3 regions of the Candidatus Nitronereus thalassa genome follow, and region 1 is predicted to be linked to each of the others. Evidence: riboswitches for the same ligand, from Rfam matches in the RefSeq annotation. Region 1 holds a riboswitch; each other region holds the start of a gene.
What was found. A riboswitch is a leader RNA that binds a small molecule or an ion and turns the genes downstream of it on or off. The one in region 1 is predicted to bind cyclic di-GMP.
Positions count from the first base shown of each region.

Region 2: it holds a riboswitch for cyclic di-GMP, as region 1 does, so the genes downstream of both, PPG34_RS06350 (fibronectin type III domain-containing protein) here and PPG34_RS01460 (Flp family type IVb pilin) in region 1, are expected to answer to the same signal.
Region 3: it holds a riboswitch for cyclic di-GMP, as region 1 does, so the genes downstream of both, PPG34_RS10425 (hypothetical protein) here and PPG34_RS01460 (Flp family type IVb pilin) in region 1, are expected to answer to the same signal.

Region 1 is NZ_JAQOUE010000001.1:271,964-278,249, reverse strand. Features, by position in the region: gene PPG34_RS01475 (TadE/TadG family type IV pilus assembly protein) at 1-781, opposite strand, end outside; gene PPG34_RS01470 (TadE/TadG family type IV pilus assembly protein) at 890-1,525, opposite strand; gene PPG34_RS01465 (TadE/TadG family type IV pilus assembly protein) at 1,531-2,067, opposite strand; gene PPG34_RS01460 (Flp family type IVb pilin) at 2,310-2,489, opposite strand; cyclic di-GMP riboswitch class I at 2,588-2,668, opposite strand; cyclic di-GMP riboswitch class I at 3,145-3,227, opposite strand; gene PPG34_RS01455 (prenyltransferase/squalene oxidase repeat-containing protein) at 3,814-4,722, shown strand; gene PPG34_RS01450 (DUF362 domain-containing protein) at 4,734-5,753, shown strand; gene PPG34_RS01445 (glycosyltransferase family 87 protein) at 5,850-6,286, shown strand, end outside.
Region 2 is NZ_JAQOUE010000001.1:1,392,089-1,398,374, forward strand. Features, by position in the region: gene prsK (XrtA/PEP-CTERM system histidine kinase PrsK) at 1-2,047, shown strand, start outside; gene prsR (PEP-CTERM-box response regulator transcription factor) at 2,084-3,502, shown strand; cyclic di-GMP riboswitch class I at 4,036-4,117, shown strand; gene PPG34_RS06350 (fibronectin type III domain-containing protein) at 4,180-6,286, shown strand, end outside.
Region 3 is NZ_JAQOUE010000001.1:2,309,509-2,315,794, reverse strand. Features, by position in the region: gene PPG34_RS10435 (oxygen-binding di-iron domain-containing protein) at 1-449, opposite strand, end outside; gene PPG34_RS10430 (zinc-dependent peptidase) at 682-1,698, shown strand; cyclic di-GMP riboswitch class I at 2,012-2,092, shown strand; gene PPG34_RS10425 (hypothetical protein) at 2,437-2,697, shown strand; gene PPG34_RS10420 (hypothetical protein) at 2,740-3,195, shown strand; gene PPG34_RS10415 (macro domain-containing protein) at 3,299-3,787, opposite strand; gene PPG34_RS10410 (hypothetical protein) at 3,882-4,145, opposite strand; gene PPG34_RS10405 (ABC-type transport auxiliary lipoprotein family protein) at 4,185-4,754, opposite strand; gene PPG34_RS10400 (MlaD family protein) at 4,832-5,767, opposite strand; gene PPG34_RS10395 (ABC transporter ATP-binding protein) at 5,752-6,286, opposite strand, start outside.

The sequences.
Region 1 (6,286 bases):
CCGTGAACCCTGAGGGACCATCGGCCTGATCCAACGCATCTTCCGTATTGGTACCACCACTAGCAGACATATTATCAATGGCCGTGGTCATATCATCATAAAAATTTGGCCCAAGGGCACGTTCAACCACCACGCCTGAAGCAAATGTAATAAGACCCATCTGGTCAGTGTCATCAGTATGCTCAAAAAAATCAACGAAACTCTTGGCTGCGGTCTTTAAATTACTCATGGCACTACTCATTGACCCAGATTCATCGAGCACAAGCATGATTTCTACTTCCCGTTGTTGGGCTACCCCTGATGACGTGATATATGTTTTTTCATAGGTCCCCTTGGCAATATGGTCTTGCATTTCGACCACCTGCGTGATTTTATTTAAAACGTTCGTGCTGCCCTCGACAAATACTTTGCCTTCAGCTCCTTTGGTCCCTGTAATTTGGGGATTGCCCTCCGTACCCAATAGCCCTGGGCTGAAATTCGCTTGCCCTACTGCGGCCATGAGATCTTCGGTCACAAGAAAGGGATTTGAATAATTTTTTGCACCCAACAGGGCTGCGGCATCCACGGATTTTGATAATTCGGCTCTCACCACATACCATCGACCTACCTCAATGCCCAACGCCACAAAGGCAAACAAACTCACTACCGACAAGGCTGTGACAAGGGCAAAAATTCCTCGCGAATTCGACACATGAAGCTTGCTACTTTGGCGTTTCGAACCGCGAACTACATCTCTGTTTTCTAAGTTATCTAAATCTAAAGAATGTTTAATTGGTTTCATATACTGCTCCCCATCACGGACAAAATTTGTCTGTAGCTATCTGCCCGGGAAATCTGGCGTTCAATTGTTACCAATGTTACCAACCCTTTTTCGCCTTCAAAAAAGCGATCAAAACACCGCCTTGCTCGTAATCAAAATCCCATCCGACTCACCATCTTGGCCGTATTGGCCCAGCTCATCGTAGAGATCATAATTATTCACGGTATGCCCTGAAGCATTAAAAAATTCTTCCAAGGGGGTGACAGGTTGATGTACATAATAAACTTTGACAATAGTAAACTGGGAAATCGGGGCCGCTTGTACTTCCACGCTATCGTCATACTTTAAAAGATCGTACAAATTTTGCGGCAAATCGCAGGTTGGACTATTTGCAGGAGAATCGACGCCATTGCCTGCAATCGCATCTAATGATCCAAGTTCTTGCACCGTGCATGTTGGGTCTGGGTTACTGGCATTTTCGCCAGCGTCGGCCTTGGCAAGATATATTTTGTACAATTCTGGATTTTGCGTAAAATTAAGTGGGGCGCTTGATTCCGCCATGAGGTCCAAAAGGTCTGAACCATTTTTTAGGTCACGAGACGCTAAACTGCCCCCTTCTCTCGTAATATTGGTCACAACCGCTTGAGCCTGTATCAGCGTGCCAAAGTCCACGATTACAAAGATAATGAGGAGGGCAATGCTGACCAACACGGAAAACTCAACTGCCGCCATTCCTTTTTGATTTCGAACGATGTGATTAGCCATGGCGTTTATACCCCCTCCACTGTGAAATCTTCGTTACGATAAGTCGCTTCAGCTCTCAGAGTAATTGCTTCTGATTCTGAGAAAAATTGGCCGATAAGCGGTGTCAAAAATTGATGTTGATAGTCAACCTTGATTCTCATGTAATCTGCTGGATTACCGGCATTTGGGGCGAGTTCATCAAATGTCAAGCCACCTTCTTCGTCATCGTTTGCGCCAGCCTTCCAAATAGAAATGTCATCAGCTGGGTCAATATTCATTAACCCAATTTCACCCTTTTCATGGATGACCTGTCTGATAGAAGCATCTCGAGTTTGAGGATTTCCATTTTCATCATTTAAAACTTCCCCAACTAATGCCAAACGCATGCCTTCTCGGGTGGCATATTGGAGCGTATGTTGATGAAGAAAATACCAGCCGAATTCCATGACCCCCATTATCAAAATGACAAATGGGAGCAACATCATCGCCATTTCAGTCGTTGTGTTGCCGCGCTGGCTTTTGATTGCACGAGAGGGTGAGATCTGCGTTGTCTTCACGTTCATAGTGGTTCCCTCAATATTCCCAGTCGACTTTTTCCTCGGTCCCAATCCATGGGGATGGAGGAGCACCTCATGCGAAAAGGCGGCAAGGAACAAAAATTTTTATAGTCGTGTGTGCTGGTTGGTAGATCCATACAGGCCACTATTTATCCCAGCCTTCCCTGCGTAATCCCTTTGAGACCTATCCGATGCGAAGATCGGATAGGTTCTCAGAGGGGAACAACCGAAGGAGCTTACATTGCAGATTAGCTGGCCGTAGCAGCCGCCATATCGTTGGCAATGGAGTTGAAGGTATTAGACACCGTGGTACCTAATTGAGTCACTGCTGTCACAATCGCGGCAGCAATAAGAGCAGCCAACAATCCGTACTCAAGAGCGGTAGCCCCTTCTTCATCCCGAATAAACTGCATGACAGAATTCGTCATATCGAATCTCCTCACGGGCACGATAAATAAAGAATATTGCCGAAACGGGGTGGCCCGTATTTCCACCAGCCTCGGCTATCCCCTTTTCCTATTCCTCCTCCGGCAACCCGGCTTTCAGATCGCTGACCTGATCCGTGGCTTTGCGCCCCCGCCTCACGACAGGTTTGCCTTTATCGGGAAGGGGAGCCCGACTAGGAAGATGTTTTGATGTCAATAGTAGATGTTCACGTTGCCAGCACAAATCTCGCTTGCTACTAGACTGGGGTTCCACTTCCCGAGGGGCTGGCTGAGCAAAGGATTTATGGCCCCGCGGAGGAACGATGCCAGTGCTTCTTACTCCACAGCCAAAACCAAAGGAACCGTAATCTGAAAGATTGGATTTACGTTTATTTACTTCTAGGAAAGGACCTGTTTTTAAATATTTTTGGGAGAGTAGCGCACAATGCCGTTGGGAACCTTTAACAAGAACCCATGGCTTCAAAACAGAATATTTCGATGTAATGATGGAGCTTAGAGAAGAGGAGTGTTTCCACTGATTATTGTGGGATTCACATGGATTATCTTCAGGCAGCAACCAATACCAAGTGGTCATAGAAATCTCCTCTTAGAGCAAGCAGGAGAACTCCATCCCTATGGGTGGCACTGCATCCCTTCCTTCGACAACCCGGCTGTCAGCTGAAATTCTTCTGACCCGTGGCTTTGCGTCCCTGCCTCACGACAGGTTTGCCATTTCGAGAAGGAGTTCTCGATTCACTATTAATTTCGTACTAATGCATCCAATTCTGCTATCGGTTTGCCCTTCTAAAACCTTGCGTCCCACCTAGACCATCTTTGAAGAGACAAATAAAAGGATAAGGCTTAGAGCTTTAATTAAAATTTTCAGGCTCAAGAAAATCGCTTCAACATCACTCGCTTCTGTACTCCTATCGGCTTGATTTTGCCTTCCCTTGATTAGCATTCACCCTAGGTAAAAATGATGTATTTGTCCGGTTTTCTTGCTGTAAATTCTCTATCAATTCATGGCGTTCTTTAACTCAAATGACCTCCAAACTTAATTAAGTATTCATTCCCTTTGAAAAAAACCTTTCACGTATTTCAATACCTGGAGTACGAGATTCCCTAGGAGAACAATACCCTGACAGTTAAAAATAAAGTCCTTTCACATTCAAACCGAAAATTCCATTGCCAGAGCTCACTCTTTGCCCCCATTTTTGACTCCATTAATAGTTTGGCAAGGACATGGTTAACGCATGAGATCCTATTACATCCAAAATACAAGCAATTGTCCTAGGGCTTAAGGGCACGCCAGCACTGGAAAGTTTCTGTGGAAATTCTTCTCAATGAACTTCGCACTCGAATCCGTCCTAACGGAGGGTTCCTGTTCACTACTCAAGGTGAGGATCGTCCGGATGCTACGGCCTGGGGCACCATCATCCTTAGTCACTTTAAACACGACGCACAAGTCCTCCAACGCTCCCGAGATTACTTAACCTCCTTTCAAATGCCAGACGGTCGGGTAAGTCTTTCTCCCGATCACCCCGAATCTTTTTGGCCAACCCCAATTTCAATTTTGGCTTGGGAAACATCGAAATCCCATCATGTGTCGCGAGAGAAAGCCATCCAATTTCTACTAAATTCCTCAGGAGAGCATTGGATAAAAAATCCTGAAACACCTTTAGGCCATGACCCCTCTTTAAAGGGATGGCCCTGGATTGGCCATACCCACTCATGGGTCGAGTCTACAGCCATGGCCATGACGGCCTTACATAATGTTGGCTTTTCCGATCATCCCAGATTAAAGGAAGCCACAAGTATGATCTTGGATCGTCAATTATCCCATGGGGGGTGGAACTATGGAAATACAATGGTTTTTGAACAAGAGCTCAAACCCTCACCCGAAGATACGGGTGCGGCACTGTCGGCTTTGGCTGGGAGAATTTCCAGGATTCACATTTCTAAAAGTCTTGAATTTTTACAGACCGAATTCACACGCCTTCGAACGCCGATTGCAGTAGGATGGAGCCTTCTGGGTCTTAACGCTTGGAATGAAACTCCCCCCGATGCCACAACACGCATTCACGATACATGGAAACATCGAGAACGATTTGGAGGATACGATACACCGTCTTTATGTTTGCTATTGGCCCCATTGATCGCTCCCCACGGTCTTAATAACCTAATCAACGCTGAGGTTTCTTCTCAAACTTCGACTGCCACTTTGGCGAGCATGTAAGGAACTGATTAATGTCTTGGTCTTCACTGAATCCTAACCTCTGGACACGACGGGAACTCCTTCGCACGATCCTTGCTGGTGGGCTTCTCGTTTCTTCTGGGATATCGTTCGCTGAATGGATAAATCGACCAACACTTAAAGCTCGAACTTTCATTGGTCAAGCCAGTACTTATAGCGAAGATATTCGCTCGGTGATCATCTCTGGCTTTCAGGAGCTGGGAATTACGCCTTCTGAAATAAAAGGCAAACGTATTCTTTTGAAGCCTAATCTTGTTGAAACACATCAAGGAGCCAGCCACATCAACACCCACCCATTAGTTGTTCGAGGAGCCATCGAGGCTTTTCTTTCATTCGGGGCATTAGAAGTTATGGTCGGGGAAGGACCTGGTCATCGACGTGACACCCTTGATGTCATAGAAACCTCAGGACTGGGAGACATCCTTTACGAGGACAAAATTCAATTCCTGAACCTGAATTATGAAAGTGGAAGGGCTACCCCAAACTTGGGCAACAAAACGAAGCTTCAGAGGCTCACTTTTCCTCGCGTGTTTGATTCGGTTGATTGGATCGTATCTATTGCAAAGCTCAAAACCCACCATTGGGCCGGCGCCACACTATCCATGAAAAACCTATTTGGAGTCATGCCTGGAATTTACTACGGCTGGCCCAAAAATGTTCTACATCAGGCTGGCATCACCAATTCGATTCTGGATATCAATGCGACCCTACAACCCCACTTTGCCATCGTTGATGGTATCGTGGGAATGGAGGGCGACGGACCTATTATGGGCACACCTATTCATTCTGGAGTCCTTGTGATGGGTCGCAACCTTCCTGCAGTCGATGCTACCTGCGCTCGTTTAATGAAAATTGACCCTCACAGAGTCGAGTATCTCGCTAAAGCCTCCAATTGGTTAGGTCCGATACATGAGGAACATATCACACAAGTGGGTAATCCCATTTCTGAATTACATAAATCATTTTCACTTCTTGATCATATTCCTGCACACCAAGGAATACGATTGGCATAGCCCTTATAGACACAAGCATGAAAACTAGGAACCATCTACCATTAGTCATCCTCAATGTTCCAGGACCAACCATTAAGGCGCAAGGTTCCATCTCCAATGGATAAAATTAAAATACCCAGTATGAATATTCGATCAATCATTCAACGTCCTACCTTCAATGGGATATCTCTACCATGCTTCGTATTTCTCGCCACTCTCATCATAGGCTGGAACGTGCTACTTACCTATCTGATGATTGATAAACTTAACATGAATGACTTTGGTAAATTTTTCTACTCCATCGTTGCCTATTTACAGGGTGGGGAAATGTATGGACCTAATCCTGGTACATTTATTGTGATTAATCCCCAGTTTGGCCAACAATTTTGGAATCTTAACCCACCTCACTTTCACCTACCACTTCTCCCTCTTGGGCACATGGCCCCGGAGATAGCATTAACCATTTGGGGCATCCTCAACCTTATAGGTCTTGTCGCAAGCCTACACTTCATTGGAAAAGAATTGCATATGACCCCTACCCCAAGACAAAGCCG
Region 2 (6,286 bases), 1.1 Mb from region 1:
ACTATTTCTCAGTTCTCTCGCTTGCTTGTTTCTTATAGGGGGCATCCTTCTCAAACGGTCACGGGGGCCCGTGGAACAGGCTTTAGTAGCAGTCATTGCGACTACGGGGTGGATTCAAGCTAACACCGCTTTAGGTCTTCTAAACGGCGAGGGACGAATCCTATGGCAACAATTGGTTATGGCAGGAGAAATTGTGTTTCCCATCGCACTCTATAAAGTCGGCGCATCGTTTATTAGTGAACATTACGCAGAAAACATCTCCGAAACCACTTGGAGGTTTCGGGCCCTCTGCCTCTTGGGAATACTATGTACAGGGCTCCTCATTGCGCCAGCCTTCCTTTCTTCCATTGGACCTTTCGAACTTCACTCTATACAGGGCAAGGTCATTAGCTTGTATTTTTTAGTCGCATTGGTGGTGGGATTAGCCCAATTGGAACAAGTCCTTCGAGCCTCACGCGACCCCCTTCGCTATCAAATCAAATTCGTGATTATAGGTTTAGGAAGTTTGGCAGGATTTGCCATCATTCAATCAAGCCAATGGGACCTTTTTCTCCAGGAGAACCAGGGATTTGTTTTTGCAGATGGCCTTATTACCTTTTTCTCTCTTATTCTAATTGGCTTTGGTCTGGGTCGATGGCATTTTCACGATATGAGTCATGCCGTCTCCATATCTCCACAGGCCTTATACACCTCAATGACCCTCCTCATTGTGGGGGGATATTTCATTATCGTAGGAGGACTCGGAGAACTGATTAGACGATCGAATTGGGCCATGGCGGAATCGGTTGGAGTATTGGTGGTTTTTACCGCCTGTATCGCTCTCATCGTGGTGCTCTCATCGCGCCAAGTCAAAGCAGAACTTCGACTTCTCCTCGCCAGACATTTTCTAGGCTCAAAATATGATTATCGCCTTAAATGGATCGAGGTCACGGAATCATTCCGAGCATGTGATTCGGTCGACAGCATTTTAGATATTTGCCTGGATCTGCTAATTCGAACATTTGGGGCCCAACACGTCACAACTTGGTTGCTTTATGAAGCGGATGGACGGTTTCATCAGGTTCGATCTGCGAACATCGAGCCGCCGCCGCCGCCATTACCGATCCATCACCAGATGCACCAACTGATTCAGTCCCAGGAAGAAATTATCGATCTCTCTCGTCTTGAGATAGCACATTCTCCGGAATGGAAATCCTTTTTGCAATCGACCGACGCACACCTATGTATTCCTTTACGTTCCTCAGAGACGCTACACGGCTTCATTACCCTCAGCCGCCAATTTGGCGACCGTCACTATCGCCAAGACGATTTTGACTTAATGACATCTATCACTCATTACGTCTCCGTGCAATTAACGCAAGCGCGACTTTCCGAAGAGCGAACAGCCACCGCGAAATGGGAAGCTGTAAGCCGTTTTTCCGCCTTTTACCTTCACGACTTAAAAACTCTGATTGCTGGGCTCTCCATGGTAGCCCAAAACGCCAAGACACATGGCAACGATCCTGCCTTTCAAGAATCGGCTATGCGCACCGTCACGAATACGGTGACAAAACTTACCGGCCTCATCAATAAACTATCCGTCCAATCAAAATCCGTCACTGTTGAGCAGGCCGAATCCTTTCATACCGTCAACATCAATGACATTATTCTTGAAGCCATTCGTTCATTGTCTTCCAGCATGGAAGAACCCGCATTATCCATGACACCAACTTTACCACCGGTTTCTATCGTGCCTGACCAATTCAAACAATTATTTATGAATCTCATGATGAATGCGAAACAATCCGCAGGAGAAGCTGGAAAAGTTAGGGTATCGACTGTACCTAAGCCTGGAGCCGTTGCCATTACCATTGCCGACTCCGGACCAGGGATTCCCGAATCGCAATTACGAACCCTCTTCCAGCCATTCAAAACAACCAAGAAGGATGGATTCGGAATTGGGTTGTATCAATGTAAATCCATTGTCGAACAATCAAAGGGCTCCATACGAATTGAGAGTCAAGAAGGACAGGGAACGCACGTCCATATCGTCTTGCCAGCAGCATGAGCGCACTATCCCTATCACGGACGAAGGAGAGATACTATGAAACCATCAGCGACCAAGACGAAGACTGAAGTGGAAGAACAGGAATTAGAATCTTCCAAGAAAAAGAGGCCTCATCCCACACTCCTGCTTATCGAGGATGACGAAGACCTTCGACAACAAATGAAATGGGCCCTTAGCTCCAACTACGAACTCCGAGAAGCAGTTGATAGGGCCTCCGCGGTGGAGATCGTGCAAAACGAGCCGGTCCATTTTGCTATTTTAGATCTGGGGTTGCCGCCACATGCCAACGACGCAATTGAAGGCTTAGCTGCCCTCGAAGATATGTTGTCAGTCAACCGTGATTTAAAAATTATCATGGCCACTGGCAACACCGATCGACGACATGCGCTTAAAGCCATTGAACTTGGGGCCTACGATTTTTTGGAAAAACCAGTAGATCTGGAGGTGCTCAAAGTCGTCCTCCAACGAGCCGACTACATTCTTCGTCTTGAACGAGAAAACCGCTCTTTAAGGAAACAAGAAGATCAAACTGATTTTGAAGCCATTATCGGCACCAGCACACCGATGCAAAAAGTATTCGAAGTCGTCAGACGAGTTGCCAAATCCGACATTTCGGTACTTGTGATCGGAGAAAGCGGCACCGGGAAGGAACTCATTGCCCGGGCGCTCCATCATCAGAGTGACCGCGCCAGGGGTCCGTTCATCGCGATCAACTGCGGCGCCATCCCAGAGAATTTGCTGGAAAGCGAATTATTCGGTCACGAAAAAGGCGCCTTTACCGGTGCCCATGCCCGCCGCAAAGGCCGCATCGAATCCGCAGACAAAGGCACATTGTTTTTAGACGAAATTGGGGAACTGCCAACAGCCTTGCAAGTAAAACTCCTCCGGGTGCTACAAGAACGATGCATCGAGCGAGTGGGAGGTCGGGAATCTATCGAAATCGATTCAAGAATTGTCGCAGCCACCAATATTGACCTCGAAAAAGCCATGGCTCAAGGGCAATTTCGCGAAGACCTTTACTATCGGTTGAATACCGTAACGATTCCGATCCCTCCCTTAAAAGATCGAGGGGGGGATATTATCCTACTCGCGGAACGATTTCTCCAACGCATTGCCGATGGCGCAGGGAAAAAATTTGCAGGGTTTACCAAGGAAGCCAAGATCAGTATCGAACGATATCACTGGCCCGGAAATGTCCGAGAATTGGAAAATCGCATTAAACGGGCCGTAGCCATGGCCGATGGGAACCGGATTACTCCTGAAGACGTTCAGTTGGATTCACCAACGGTTGGATATTCAGGGTATACCCTCAAAAATGCTCGAGAAGCGGTTGAACGTGAACTCATTCAACGCACCCTGGAGAAAACCGGTGGCAATATCACACGTGCGGCTTCTGAGCTTGGTGTCAGTCGGCCAACACTACATGAATTAATTACTCGATATTCACTTCGATAGTTCAATTCACACTCTACGGCCAAAAAGGAAAGGCAACAAATAGTAATCTGCACTTATTCGAAAAGAATGAGATTACGAAACGGGACGATCATTCGTAAATCCTAATTTTTCGTTCATCCCAGTTATTATTAGATACTAGTTGAGGGTACCTTGTTATAAACAATAAGTGGATTTGAAATATTAGAAAAAACAACAATGCCTCACTAACAATCCATCGGTTTTGTCACTATCGGCCTTTTGTTATCATCAAAACTCATTCTCCTTCTTTCCCTCTTCCAGAATTTCTAACAATTTCTTCAGCTGACCAAATCTATTGATTTATTAGCGAAATTCCTTCTTCATTTTCCTTGAACTTGGCACAAAAGAAACAGCCTAAAAAAATAGTGCTTAAACAACCTACAAGTTCTTTCATTAAAGTCTTTACCTTTCCCTCCGATAAAGGATGGAGCAACAGTTAGAATGATTTAATCGAGAGACAATAAACCTATTCATGCCTATGAACGATTGTTGAAACACATAGTTTTTCGGCCCCTTCTCGATAACGGCAAACCCATTGTGAAATGGGGACGCAAAGCCACGGGTCAGTGAATAAACACTGATAGCCGGGTTACCGAAGGAAGGGAAGAGCATACGCTCTCCGAGAGGATGGGGCCATCCGACTTATAAGGAGGAGTCCCATGTCGCACCGGAGCGTCGTTTGTACGTTTTACGCCTTTATCATTTTTACTCTTCTCACCCTATTCCCCTTCCAAGTTTTTGGTGCGAATGATGGAGAAGTTAGCCTCACATGGAATTTAAATGGTGAGTCGGATATTTTTTCCTACAACCTCTACTTTGGAACTCAGTCGGGAAATTATAATGCCCCAGGCTCTCCCATCTCCATAACGCACCCGCAAAATTCTACCACTGTAACCAGACTTCAAACTGGACAAGAATACTTTTTCGCCCTAACGGCTATTGATCAAGCTGGACTTCAGAGTCCACCCAGTGATGAAATTAGTACCGTCGTACCCGGTAGCATTGCCGACACCACGCCCCCAAGCACCCCGGTCCTGCAATCGGCGGTAGCGAATTCTTCCACGCAAGCCACGCTGACCTGGGCGGCCGCTACTGATAATGTCGGGGTCACGGGCTATACCCTCTATCGCGACAATAATCCGATCACTACCACGTCGAACCTGACGTTTGTCGATACCACGCTCTCCCCCGACACCACCTATGACTACTTCGTGATGGCTCATGACGCGGCAAACAATTCGTCAGGCGCGTCTGCTCCCATGGCAGTAACTACCACCAGTGCTGGTGATAGCTCACCGGTCGTCGCGTGGAAAGCCCCTGATCAAAATCCGGGGGGCGCGTGGATAAACTCGGGCTGGGATAATCGTACCTTCCGCATCTTGCTCGATGGCGACTCCATCACCCGCTCGGGCTCCACGATCCAGCTTACCCTTCAAGGACGCTCCTCCGGCAGTTATACACTTCAACGCGTTTCGCTCGTACAACGAGATGGCAATACCCTCAATGGAGTGGATACGAGTTCCCGGCAGGTGACCTTTGGTGGGTCATGGAACTCCGGCGTCACGGTCCCCGCCGGCCAGACCGTCACCAGCGATCCTATTGCCTTTGATTTGGTCGCGGGCCAGGATGTGTTTCTCACCTTCTGGGCACCAGCGGGACAGCCTACAGCCTATTACACCATTTACACCACAGGCACGAACACCTCCGCATGGGTCATTCAGGGTGCGGACCAGAGCTCAGCGATTGATTGGGAAAGTTTCAACATCCCCTCTGGGCAGACAAGACCATATATCTATACGGCCGCAACCCTGGAAGTGCTCAGCTCTGGGGGAACTCCCGCGGATACCACGCCGCCGAGTGTGACATCGATTACGTCTGCGGTAGCGGACTCCGCCACGCAAGCCACCCTCACGTGGGCTCCAGCTACCGATAACGTGGGGGTCACCGGCTATACCCTCTATCGCAACAATAATCCCATCACCACCACGGCGAACTTGTCCTACGTGGATGCGCAACTTTCTCCCTCGACCACCTATGCCTATACCGTGGTGGCTCATGATGCTGAGGAGAATACCTCTGCCTCGTCGGCGGCGGCCTCCGTCACAACACCCGCACTGCCCGATACCACCCCACCGAGCACTCCGATCATGCAATCAGCGGTGGCTAACTCCTCAACGCAAGCCACACTTACGTGGTCGGCGGCCACGGATAACGTCGGCGTCACTGGCTATACCCTCTATCGCGACAACAACCCGGTCACCACCACGGCGAACTTATCCTACGTGGATTCTCAGCTTTCACCTTCGACCACCTATGCCTATACCGTGGTGGCTCACGATGCTGAAAACAACGATTCCGCTCCCTCGACTGCAGCCTCTGTAACTACTGCGGCTCCTGCCGACACCACGCCCCCAAGCACCCCGGTCCTGCAATCGGCGGTAGCGAATTCTTCCACGCAAGCCACGCTGACCTGGGCGGCCGCTACTGATAATGTCGGGGTCACGGGCTATACCCTCTATCGCGACAATAATCCGATCACTACCACGTCGAACCTGACGTTTGTCGATACCACGCTCTCCCCCGACACCACCTATGACTACTTCGTGATGGCTCATGACGCGGCAAACAATTCGTCAGGCGCGTCTGCTCCCATGGCAGTAACTACCACCAGTGCTGGTGATAGCTCACCGGTCGTCGCGTGGAAAGCCCCTGATCAAAATCCGGGGGGCGCGTGGATAAACTCGGGCTGGGATAATCGTACCTTCC
Region 3 (6,286 bases), 2.0 Mb from region 1:
CATTCCCACGCATGTGGCAGATGCGGTGTGTCGATCCACCGTACGGAGTGTGTACCCAAAGAGAGCAGTTCTCCATCGGCGAGGGCGCGAGGTGCCCGATCAGCCAAGTCACCGATTGAAACCAACGCAGCGACAGTACCGCACAGTGGTTCAGAATGTGGAGCAGCCATAAGCCATTCATTGAGCGAGCCGCATTCGTCGGCTTCCACATGAGAAAATCCAATGTAACGAAGTTTTTCAACCGGCAAAATAGTGGCTACCGCTTCCCGCACCAGGGGAAACATTTTTCGCAGGCCGGTGTGGAAAAGCAGTGGTTCATCATCCACAATGAGATATTGGTTGAAGGAAAACCCTCCTGCCCCTTCGATCTCAACCGGGGTGTTAATGCGATAGATCCCGTCAGCAATCTCATGCACATTTGTCCCAGATTGGCTGTTTGTTATGGTCATTGAGTGATCCTTGCCATGATTGAGGTGATTGCGGTGTTCAGTGTGGACGATCCTATTATAGACTATACTGACCCCGAAAGATTTCCCTTCGGCCTTCGCAAAAGCTTAATCCAAAGTATCTGAGAAATCGAGAATTTGCTTGGGGTACTCTCCTAAGGTTTTTGAGCAGCTCCATTTTTCGTATAGTGAGAAAAGTAACATTCTTCTAAACGTTTCAAAATTGTTGATCAACATGGATGCACGTCAACACCAAGAACATTTCACTCATCGGTTATCACTATTTCTTTCCGGGATGATTTTTTTGTTGCTCTTGGTAATGTTGTTGGCCGGGAGACAGGAAACTTCGGAAATTGTTATTCGCATTGTGGGAGCTTTCCTTGTGGTTGCTTTTTTGTACTGGTTTTTGACCCGCAAAGCTCGGCGGAGGTCGGTGCTTCGGAAGCAGCCATTTCCCGCAGAGTGGGAAACCATCTTGCAGCGAGAGGTGCCGTTTTATCAATCACTCGATGAGTTGGAGAAAGCCCGTTTTCGGGAAGAGGTGCGAATCTTTCTTTCTGAAAAACGAATTACGGGCATTCAAACCTCAGTCGATGACACGGTGCGTGTGTTGGTGGCGGCGAGTGCGATCATTCCGATTTTTGGGTTTCCTGGGTGGGAGTGGGACCAAATCAGCGAGGTGCTCCTGTATCCGACGACATTTAATGATCAATACGAGATTGGCCGTACGGGAGATGAGGATATTCTTGGCATGGTCGGAAGCGGGGCGATGAGTCGTATGATGATTCTCTCTAAGCCTGATTTACTACAAGGTTTTCGCAAGCCTCAGGATCGCAAGAATGTGGGTATTCATGAGTTTGCGCACTTGCTGGATAAGTCCGACGGTGCGGTTGATGGCGTGCCGAGTGTTGGTTTGTCACAAAGCGCAGTCGTTCCTTGGATGAAACTCGTGCATCGAGAAATGGATAAGATGCGGAGCCATCATTCGGATATTAATCCGTATGGATTGAAGAGTGAGGCAGAATTTTTTGCGGTGGCTTCCGAGTACTTTTTTGAAAATCCGGACAAGATGCGTCGGAAACACCCAGAACTTTATACGATGCTCGAAAAAGTGTTTCGCCAAGACCCACAATCACGTATGAAGAATGCTTTGCTCACAATGGTTGTTCCAAATTCTAGAGGACTGGGGCGAAATGCACCTTGTCCATGTGGAAGCGGAAAAAAGTACAAGCACTGTTGTTTGGCTAATTGATGAAAAACGCGACAATAGATTTTTATCAGTTGGTATTTTGTGTTCCATAAAAGGACAATGAAGAAAACTGGTGTTGATGGCTCTGGGGAGTTAGGTCAGCAGCCTACAGGAAAATTTTTTCATTCTGAATTTGTTGTTTTATTTCTTTATTGCCATTCAGATGTATTCCTTCAGTTGAATCACGATTCTTTATGAGCGGAAGGTGGTCAACGCCTTCGGGTGTCTCAAGTTCCACTAAACTATTCCGATTTGGACATAGTGAGATTTGTCTGATACTTTCTTGAAGTCATAAGCAGACCCAAGAAGAACCACTTCCCGATAAAGGCAAACCCGCTGTGAGGCGGGGACGCAAAACCACGGATCAGGCAAAAACCCTGATGGCCGGGTTGCCGAAGGAAGGAGAGAGATTCTCCGAATCCTCCCAGGAAGGAAGTGCCTTCTTTGTTTAAGGATGCTTCCGTGCTGAGGGGTTTTTTTATGCCATTTTTCGTCAGGATTTAGTTCGCCGCTGTGATGAAAGTGGCATTCCCTTCCTGATCTCCAACAGGCTCCATTCTTAATAAGCTTGCAAACGTCTTGTTTGCTGAATCTTAGTTGAATCCAAGGCCGGACTTTAACAACGAGTGCCCTTCACTCCGCCAGTACGAGAGGTGGGTGGGGAGTGGGAACGGTCGCTTCCGTCACGTTTCGGGCGATCCTATCTCACGTAATTTTCAATTCTCGGAAGGGGGAATCATCATGAAGTCAGAAGTTCCAGCAGAAGTACAATGTCCCAATTTGAAAGAGAAACGTGAAGTTGGTTTTGAAATTAATGTGTTTCGAGGTGCAGAAAAAGGTGGAGTGGAGGTGACAGGATGTTCCGAATTTTTGAACGGCAAAGGGGTGGTCACCTGTGGGCATAACTGTATTCACACCGAAGAGGCGCATGCCATCCACCAACGGGAAGTCGAAAAACATCAGAAGGAACTTGGAAAAATCGGAACCAACGTTATTGGCTAACAAACGAATTAAAATTCGTTTCCCTTAATTAAGGAGGTCTCTATGCAAAGATTGTTGTCTAAATGGTCCGCGGTTGGCACGACGCTATTGTTTTGTGTCAGTTTGATTTTTACCCCGGCAGTGTTGGCTTCCAAAGAAGGTGCTGCCCCTGCAGAGGTCGAGATTACGGTCAAGGTGTCTCAACAAGGGTTTCTGGATCATCGGAATAAGCCCTTTGGGCCGAAAAATCCCCTGAATATCCCCAAGGGAAAGGTGGTCCGCATTACGTTTGAGTTTAGCGAAAAGGTGACCAGTTTAGCCTATGGGGATACTCATCAGGTTTCGATTATTTCAAAAGATGGGTGGGAGCAAGAATCGAAGAAAATCTGGATGTGGGACCAAACAGCGAGCGTCACCTTTCTCGCAGGCGAAGAGGGGCGAACCAGTTATCGAGGCTTTTGTATTGTGGATTGCATCGGCATGGATCACTTGAATAATTTAGTCATCCATGTTGTGTAGTGGGCTCTTTCCCTACTCGTCACCATTCCTTATCCCATGGTGTTCGTGCAGAGGACCTAGATTCTGGCCCTCTGCACGGCCTTTTGGGGGAATGACACGCACCTTATAATTTCTCGGTGGCCTCTACTCCAGAGTGATAGGTCGAATACACGACAATGGGTATTTTTAAATCACCCAGGTGTTTAGCAATCAGCGGTTTGACATCTTTCCAATCCAAACCTCCGACGCCGCAGGCCAACTTCGGGAGGGCCACGCTGGTGAATTTTTCCTCCTCAATGGTTTTTCGCAAAGCTTTGAGACAGTGATTAACGTTTTCCACGCTGGCTTTTCCTGGTCTTCCCCCCCGAGTAGGTGGTGGCTCTTGCGTGAGCAGATTGATAATGCGTACTCCACCCGCTCCACCCCACGTCCATAATTCACCTGTTTTTGGTTCTGAGACTTGGCAAGCGTGCTTGAAGTCTTTGTACATGGCTGGCCATCGCTCTCGTAGCGCCAGGGCTAAGCCATTGGCGAAATTGTCATGGGGCGCCACTCCGTGGGCTATGGCATTGGCTTTGGTTAAGAGAATGTCCCCTTCTACTTCTTGAATCATGAATGGTCCTCCTTGGCGAGTGAGCCGGTAAATAAGATAGTGAATTTTCAGTTTGGAGTGCTTTGAATGAAAATGAACAATACTTAGAAATATCTCAGAACGCGTTTTTTATTCGTTCGTACCCTTTCTTGATTTCATCGGCTAACAACCCTGCGGCGGCGGTGACGGAATCAGCCGCCTCCCCAGCTTCTTCGCCCATTGTTTTCATTTTTCCTTTCACTTCTTCCCATTTGGTTTCAAGCTTTTCCCACTCATCTCGACCTTCGGCTTTCGCCAGGTGAAGTTTTACCTTGAGTTCATCACGTTGTTTCGTTAGCTCGTCAACCAGTTTTTTGAGATCGTCTTTTGTGTACCCCATAATCAGTCCCTCCTTAGCGATGAATGATGTCAAAAACCCTTAGCACTTTTTATCAGTGGGTTCGACCCTACAAAGGGAAACCCACTCTGAAATTTCTTTTAATAATTGTTCTGTGGCGGAATTGGCGGCTTGAACACCGCCATAAGGGTCGTTGCTTTGTGCATTTTCCAATACCGTAAATTCTCGCGTGGCTAGGACGTGAAAATTTTTCACACGAATCAGTTGTAATCGGAGATGTATTCGGATCCGGCTTGGCTCTTGGGTAAATTCGTGTTGGAGCAAAAGGTTTTCAGAAATGAGTTGGTAATTGCCTCGGACGGGACTAGGCATTTGCACCACGGCATCCCATTGATTGGTATGTTCCAGGGCTTTGACTAACAGAGGAAGAAGCATGTGAGCCGGTGTCTCAGCCCATTGGTTCACGGCGAAGTAGTTGAGTTCGTGGTCTCGTGTGATATAGGCCATGCGGTGTGTGTTGAACCCGGATTGCGCACGAGGCAAATTCACAAGCAAGGTGCCTGTACTTTGTGTCATTGGGCGTGCCTCGGTTGGTATTTCAGCACGGAGAAAATAAGTGTGTATGGGTTCATCAGTACGGACTGGAAACATTCCGCAACCCGACATGATTAGAGTGGTGACAACAAGAAGCCGGATGACACACCTTAAAATTTTCTTCCGTATAACTATCATTCGCCTGGTCCCCGTGGTGGGGGTGTTCGCCCAAAGATGAGCGAATTGGGTTGGTGCTCCAGTTGTTGAGCCGTTCGTTGCAAGGTGGAGGTTAATTGGCGAAGCTCCGCCACTAGCGCACTCATTTCACTCAGGGTCTGTTGAGAAAATCGTTCAACGTCGGGTTTGGTCCTCTCGACCGCTGAACCGACGGCGGTGCTAGCCTGACCGACCTTTTCGGCCATGGCCTCCAAAGAATCGGCGCTCCCATGCATACGATCGATTAAAAAGGGCATCTCCTCGTTCAGCATTTTACTGGCTTTCAATACATTCTCCATGGTTTGCGCGGCATTTGTGATCCCCTCGTCAAACCGTTGTTTGTTGGCGGTTAACGTCTGGGTTAGCGTTGCCAGATCTTTTAGTAGTTGGCTGAGGGCTTCCCGATTGGTTTCATCCAGCAAGGCGTCCACATTTTTGGTTACACGGTTCAGGTTGGTGAACAGCTGTGTCGCTGCCTGGTCAAAGCGAACCAGGAGAGACGGGCCGGTTTGGATCACGGGATAGGATTCGCCGGACTTCGCTTCCAATGGAGGCGATTCACGGCTGCCGCCGGTAAGATCCACAATTGCGAGACCGGTGAGTCCTTGAACATCTAAAATCGCGATGGTGTCTTCTTTAATGGGTGTGCCTCGTTCAATTTCTAAGGTCAGCCGCACCTGTTGCGGATTGTCGGGGTTAAGCACGATTTCTTTCACGCGGCCAACCCCCACCCCCCGATATTTCACAGAAGCGTCAACGCTCAATCCAGTGACTGATTCCTCCATGTAGGCATAGTAGCGGTCATAGGTCTTTTGATCGAAGCCTTTGCCCAACCACAGCACGACTCCGACCAAGAGAGCACCGAGCAGCACGACGAACGCGCCGACCACCACGTAATTTACTTTTGGCTCCATGCTTGCTCCCGTGCGGCCCGACCTCGTGGCCCATGAAAGTACTCACGAATGAGTGGGTCGTCTGATTGAGAAAGCTCCTCCATCGTGCCCGTTCCTAAGACTCGTCCATTTCCCAACAAGGCGACACGGTCCGTGACTTTCCAGAGAGAATCCAAATCGTGCGTGACAATCACCATGGTGAGTCCCAGCCATTCTTTGAGTTGTTGCACCAAATCATCAAATGCCCCGGCACTAATCGGGTCGAGCCCAGAAGTGGGCTCATCCAAAAATAAGATTTCGGGGTCGAGAACAATGGCCCGAGCGAGTGAGGCACGCTTGCGCATCCCGCCGCTCAGTTCGTTTGGGAATTTCGTGACACTGTTCATGGGAAAGCCGGTCAGTGAAATCTTCATGAGTGCGATCTCGTGGATGAGGCGTTTATTCAGGTCTGTGTGCTCTCGCAATGGGGCCTCTACATTTTCCACGACGTTCAGCGAACTAAATAACGCGCCATGTTGAAACATGACGCCGATACGGCGA